Regions from separate parts of the Agromyces excoecariae genome, predicted to be linked through region 2. Evidence: predicted binding sites of a transcription regulator. Region 2 holds the regulator's gene; the other holds the start of a gene.
The links. The regulator HrcA, encoded in region 2, represses chaperone genes, less so after heat shock. The targets are predictions, from matches to a motif close to TTNGCACTCGNNNNNNNCGAGTGCNAA.

Region 1 (3,380 bases), on a different contig from region 2:
TCCTCGGGGTCGGCTGGCCGTCTTCCATCGTCGCAGCTTTGCGGGACGTCGGGTGCAACGTGTCCAGATGCGCCCCTGTTCCCCGGTCCGCGGTCGATCCGTCGCCGGGCCGCGGGGGGCACGGCGTCCGGACCGGCCCGCGCGGTGACCGACGTGTCCGGCCCGACCGCGTTCGGGCCGCGCCGACGCGTGGGGCGGCCTCCCGGCGTCCGCTCCCTAGGATGTGGTCGACGGCGGATGCGGCGGATGCGGCGGAACGAGGTGCGATGGACGCGGACGGGCTGGACGAGGCGCAACGCGCGATCCTCGCCTTCGAATCGCGGTCCTGGCGCGATCCCGCTCGCAAGGCCGATGCGATCCGCGATGAGCTCGGACTCTCCGCCGCCCGGTACTATCGCCTCCTCGGCACGCTCGTCGATTCGCCGGCCGCCCTGCGGTTCGACCCGATGCTCATCGGTCGCCTGCAGCGGCAGCGCGACGCGCGCGCTCAGCAGCGAGCGCGCCGAACCATCCCGACCGCCCGGCCGCTCGCCTGAGCGCCCCGACCGACTGGACCACAGGTGCAGAAGTTCCCCCGCGACCGGTTCGACTCGATCCCGCACGGCATGGACCGGGTCGGCGCGCATCGCGCGCCCGCACGTCGCGGACGACGCTGGGTCGCCTTCGCGTGGGCGGCGCTCGCGACCGTCGTGCTCGCCGGCGCCGGCATCGCGGCGGTCGCCGCCTACAACCAGCGACTCGACTTCGACGACACGGCGCTCCCGACGCCCTCGGCCTCGGCCGTACCCACGGCGGAGCCCACGCTCGCGCCTGACGTCACCGTCGCGGTCCTGAACGGCACCTCGACGACCGGACTCGCCGCGCGGGCGGGCGAGACGCTCACCGCCGCGGGCGTACCCGTCGGCATCACCACGAACGCCGACCGCAACGACATCGAGCAGACCGTCGTCTACTACGCCTCGGCCGACCTCGAAGGTGCAGCACGCGGAGTCGCGCAGCAACTGCCCGAGGCCGAGGTGCGGCTGTCGGAGGAGTTCGGCGAGGAGGGCATGCAGCTCGTCGTGGTCCTGGGCGCGGACTACGCGGACGCCGTCGCCGAATGAGCCGGTGACCGAATCGTTGCCATTCTGCGACCATTCGCGCCGCCCCGGCTCTTGTGCCCGCCCGCTGCGTCGTGAGTATCTAGAAACGGCCGCTCGAACACCCGTGTGAGCACCCGACGCCGGTCCCCGTCGTCGACGTCGGCACGACGACGGCCCGGTACAGCCGACGGCACGTGCTGACTTCGATACACGGCAACATGGGAGCAACGCATGGCGAACGGAACCGTGAAGTGGTTCAACGCTGAAAAGGGATACGGATTCATCACCGTCGACGGTGGAGGCCAGGACGTCTTCGTCCACTACTCCGCCATCGACATGGCCGGCTACAAGGTCCTCGAAGAGGGTCAGCAGGTGACCTTCGAGGTGGGCTCCGGCTCGAAGGGCCCGCAGGCCGAGGCGGTCCGCCCCGCCTGAGTTCGATTCTTCGGAAGCGCCGCCGGATGCCCCCGGCGGCGCTTCCGCATGTCCGCGTGTCGCGAACCGACGCGTCCTCGCTTGCACTCGGCGCATGCGAGTGCCAGAATCGGTTTAGCACTCGCTCGTTTCGAGTGCTAACCCACGGTTCTTAGACGTCCGGGAAGGGACGAGAGACACACATGGCAAAGATCATTGCTTTCGATGAGGAGGCCCGCCGCGGCCTCGAGCGTGGCCTCAACACGCTCGCCGACGCGGTCAAGGTGACCCTCGGCCCGCGCGGCCGCAACGTCGTGCTCGAGAAGAAGTGGGGCGCCCCCACGATCACGAACGACGGCGTGTCGATCGCGAAGGAGATCGAGCTCGACGACCCGTACGAGAAGATCGGCGCGGAGCTCGTCAAGGAGGTCGCGAAGAAGACCGACGACGTCGCCGGTGACGGCACCACCACCTCGGTCGTGCTCGCCCAGGCGCTCGTGCGCGAGGGTCTCCGCAACGTGGCCGCCGGCGCCGACCCCATCTCGCTGAAGCGCGGCATCGAGAAGGCCGTCTCGGCCGTCTCGGAGGAGCTCCTCGCCGCCGCCAAGGAGGTCGAGACGAAGGACGAGATCGCCGCCACCGCGTCGATCTCGGCCGCCGACCCGCAGATCGGCGAGATCATCGCCGAGGCGATCGACAAGGTGGGCAAGGAGGGCGTCGTCACCGTCGAGGAGTCGAACACCTTCGGCACCGAGCTCGAGCTGACCGAGGGCATGCGCTTCGACAAGGGCTACCTGTCGGCGTACTTCGTCACCGACCCCGAGCGCCAGGAGGCGGTCTTCGAGGACCCGTACATCCTCATCGCCAACCAGAAGATCTCGAACATCAAGGACCTGCTCCCGATCGTCGACAAGGTGATCCAGTCGGGCAAGCAGCTCCTGATCATCGCCGAGGACGTCGACGGCGAGGCCCTGGCCACGCTCGTCGTGAACAAGATCCGCGGCATCTTCAAGTCGGTCGCCGTCAAGGCGCCGGGCTTCGGCGACCGCCGCAAGGCCCAGCTCCAGGACATCGCGATCCTCACCGGCGGCCAGGTCATCTCCGAGGAGGTCGGCCTCAAGCTCGAGAACGCCACCCTCGACCTGCTCGGCCAGGCCCGTAAGGTCGTCATCACCAAGGATGAGACGACCATCGTCGAGGGCGCGGGCGACCCCGACCAGATCGCCGGCCGCGTGGCCCAGATCCGTTCGGAGATCGAGAACACCGACTCGGACTACGACCGCGAGAAGCTCCAGGAGCGCCTCGCCAAGCTCGCCGGCGGCGTCGCCGTCATCAAGGCGGGCGCGGCCACCGAGGTCGAGCTGAAGGAGCGCAAGCACCGCATCGAGGACGCCGTGCGCAACGCGAAGGCCGCCGTCGAGGAGGGCATCGTCGCCGGTGGTGGCGTGGCCCTCATCCAGGCCGGCAAGGCCGCGTTCGGCAAGCTCGAGCTCACGGGCGACGAGGCGACCGGTGCGAACATCGTCAAGGTCGCCATCGAGGCTCCGCTCAAGCAGATTGCCCTCAACGCCGGCCTCGAGCCGGGCGTCGTCGCGAACAAGGTGTCGGAGCTCCCCGCGGGCCACGGCCTGAACGCCGCGACCGGCGAGTACGGCGACCTCCTCGCGCAGGGCATCATCGACCCCGCCAAGGTGACCCGCTCGGCGCTGCAGAACGCCGCGTCGATCGCCGGCCTCTTCCTCACCACCGAGGCCGTGGTCGCCGACAAGCCGGAGAAGGTCGCTGCGGCTCCCGCCGACCCGACGGGCGGCATGGACTTCTAGTCCGTTCGCGGATCCCGATCCGCATCGCGGCATCCGCCGCACCAACGCGCGAAGGGCGCCT
Region 2 (3,380 bases):
CCTTGAGGTCGCCGCGACCGCTGCCCCGCAGGTGGGTGATCCCCCGGTCCTTGACGGTGAGGATCTCGCCCGACTGCACGCCGGGCTTCAACTCGAGCTCGACGTCGCCGTCGAGCGCGGCGACCGTCGTCGACGTGCCGAGCACGGCATCCGTCATCTGCACCTCGAGCGTGCACAGCAGGTCGTCGCCGTTGCGGCTGAAGACCTCGTGGTTCTTGACCTTGATCTCGAGGTAGAGGTCGCCGTTCGGGCCGCCCGCGGGGCCCGCCTCGCCGGAGCCCGGCATCTGCAGGCGCACACCCGTGTCGACGCCCGCCGGGACGTCGACGGGCACCGTGCGGCGCGCCCGGACGCGGCCCTGGCCCTGGCAGGTGACGCACGGCGTCGCGATGATCGTGCCGTACCCGCGGCACGACCCGCACGGGCTCGAGGTCATCACGTTGCCGAGGAGCGACCGCACCGCTCTCTGGATGTGGCCGGAGCCGCCGCAGATGTCGCACGTCACGGGCGACGTGCCCGGCCGGCAGCACGAGCCGTGGCAGGTCTCGCACACCACCGCGGTGTCGACCTCGATGTCGCGGTGCGTGCCGAAGACGACGTCGTCGAGCCCGACCTCGAGCCGGATCAATGCGTCCTGGCCGCGCTCCCGGCGCGATCGCGGCCCGCGACTGGCCTGCCCCGCGCCGAAGAACGTCTCGAAGATGTCGCCGAAGCCGCCGAAGCCCGCGCCTCCGCCGCCGAACCCGCCCTGACCGCCGAGGTCGTACTGCTGGCGCTGCTTCGGGTCCGAGAGCACGTCGTACGCGTGCGTGACCTCCTTGAACCGCTCGGACGCCTCGGCGCCGGGGTTCACGTCGGGGTGGAGCTCGCGTGCGAGCCGGCGGTACGCCTTCTTGATGTCGTCCGGGGAGGCGTCGCGTGCGACGCCGAGGACCTCGTAGTGGTCGGCCACGTGAGGCGGGTTCCTTTCGATTGCCGGTGACGGATGCCGCGTGGCGGCCCCGTGCGGTTCAGCTCTCGCCGAGCGTGCGGGAGAGGTAGCGGGCGACCGCGCGGACGGCGGCCATGCTCTGGGAGTAGTCCATGCGGGTGGGGCCGACGATGCCGAGTCGCGACACGTCGCGCCCCGGCACGGCGAACGCGGTCGACACCACGGAGGTGTCGCCGAGGCCGTAGGCGGCGTTCTCGCGACCGATGCGCACGGCGATGCCCTCGTCGGCGGCCATCTCGCCGAAGAGCCGGAGGATCACGACCTGCTCCTCGATGGCCTCCATCACGCCGAGGATGTTCCCGGCGAAGTCCTGCTCGGTGCGCACGAGGTTCGCGGCGCCGGCGACGACGAGTCGATCGGACCGGGTGATCTTCGCCTGGTCGGCGAGCGTCGCCGCGAGGGTGTGGAGCACCTCGGCGTGGGCGCGGTCGGCGTGCTCGGTCTCGGCGGAGAGCGCGGTCGCGGCATCCGCCATCGTGAGGCCGGCGGCGACCTCGTTGAGGCGGTCGCGGAGCCGCGCGAGCGTCGACTCGTCGGCCGGCTGGTCGAGCTCGGCGAGCCGCTGCTCGACCTGGCCGCTGTCGGAGATGAGGATGCAGAGCACGCGGGTCGGCGCGAGCGAGACGAGCTCGACGTGCCGTACGCGGGCCCGCGCGAAGCTCGGGTACTGCACGACGGCCAGTTGCCTCGTCAGCTGCGAGACGAGGCGGACGGTGCGGCCGAGCAGCTCGTCGAGGTCGTTCGACTCGCCGAGGAAGGTCTCGATGGCGTGTCGCTGCGTCGCCGACAGCGGGCGGATGTCGGCCAGCCGGTCGACGAAGACGCGGTAGCCCTTGTCGGTGGGGATGCGCCCCGACGACGTGTGCGGTGCCGCGATGAGCTCCTCCTCCTCGAGGAGGGCCATGTCGTTGCGGATGGTCGCGGCGGAGACGCCGAAGTGGTGGCGTTCGACGATCGTCTTCGAGCCGACCGGCTCGCGCGATTCGACGTAGTCCTGCACGATCGCGCGGAGCACCGCGAGGCTGCGTTCGGAGACCATGACCCTCGCTTCCCTCGACCGATCGGACCCGGACGACGCGTGCTTGGCACTCCGCCCACGTGACTGCTAATCATATCGCGATATTCAGGGCCCACACCGTTGCCGGGCGGTCCGCCGCGCCGATAACGTGTGCATCATCCCGCACACGCACGGGCCGTGACCGGCCGGCGACCGTGCGCTTCCCCACATCGAAAGGCTCCCGAAATGACCGACTCCAACCTCCCTCCGCAGGATCCGAACGCCGCACCGCAGCCGTCCCCGGCCGCGCCGCTCTCGCACGAGCAGGACGTGCAGTGGGGATCGTTCGCGCACCTCGGCGGCATCCTCGGCATCCTGCCGTCGCTCATCATCTGGCTCGTCTTCAAGGACCGCGGCTCGTTCACGAACACCGAGGGCAAGGAGGCGCTGAACTTCCAGATCACGCTGGTGCTCGCCACCGTCGCGCTCTGGGTGCTCACCACGATCATCACCGTCGTCACGCTCGGGTTCGGGGCGTTCGTCGGCTTCCTCACCTACATCCCGTGGATCCTCGGCGTGATCTTCTCGATCATCGCCTTCATGACCGCGAAGGACGGCAACCACTACCGTTACCCGTTCGCCCTGCGCCTGATCAAGTAGGTCGCGGACGAGCCTCCGACGCGCCGGTCGAGCCTGCCTCGACCGGCGCGTCGTCGTGTGCCAGCATGAGGGGAACGACCCCTGTCCGGGCGCCACCACAGAGGAGCAGGCATCATGTCCGACGCACCACCTCCCACCCCGCCCACGCCGCCCGCAGGCGGCCCTCCGCCGCCCCCGCCCCCGCCCGGTGGCCCCACGCCTCCGCCGCCGGGAGGCGGCGCCTACCAGCAGAGCCAGCCGCTCAGCCCCGCCGACGAGAAGCTCTGGGCCACGCTGATCCACATCGGCGGCATCCTGTTCGGCTTCCTGCCGGCCCTGATCGGGTACCTGGTCCTGAAGGACAAGGGGCCGTTCATCCGCGAGCACACAGCGACGGCGCTGAACTTCCAGATCACGCTGCTGATCGCCTACGTCGTGGGCTCGATCCTCACGTTCGTGATCATCGGCATCTTCCTGCTGATCGCGGCCTGGATCGCCGCGATCGTGTTCGGCATCATCGCGGCGATCAAGGCGAACAACGGCGAGTACTACGTCTACCCCGTCGCCATCAAGTTCGTCAGCTAGTCCTCCAGCAGGCGCCGCACGACGGCGTCCGCCAGCAACCGCCCTCGTCGGGTCAGCGCGAGCCGCCCGGCGAGGGCGGTTCGCGCGTCCACGAGCCCGTCGGCGATGAGCCCGGCGACCGCGTGCCGGCCCCCGACGTGCAGGCTCGAGATCGCGAGCCCCTCGCGG

Region 1: a site for HrcA is predicted at 1,632-1,658, ahead of groL (chaperonin GroEL). Genes of this name have one in related genera too.

Annotation. Positions count from the first base shown of each region.
Region 1 is NZ_JBPSLA010000018.1:65,875-69,254, forward strand. It holds gene ACSJD1_RS17090 (DUF3263 domain-containing protein) at 267-536, shown strand; gene ACSJD1_RS17095 (LytR C-terminal domain-containing protein) at 561-1,103, shown strand; gene ACSJD1_RS17100 (cold-shock protein) at 1,314-1,517, shown strand; gene groL (chaperonin GroEL) at 1,700-3,319, shown strand.
Region 2 is NZ_JBPSLA010000014.1:117,765-121,144, reverse strand. It holds gene dnaJ (molecular chaperone DnaJ) at 1-952, opposite strand, end outside; gene hrcA (heat-inducible transcriptional repressor HrcA) at 1,011-2,030, opposite strand; gene ACSJD1_RS13945 (DUF4870 domain-containing protein) at 2,235-2,648, shown strand; gene ACSJD1_RS13940 (DUF4870 domain-containing protein) at 2,763-3,212, shown strand; gene hemW (radical SAM family heme chaperone HemW) at 3,209-3,380, opposite strand, start outside.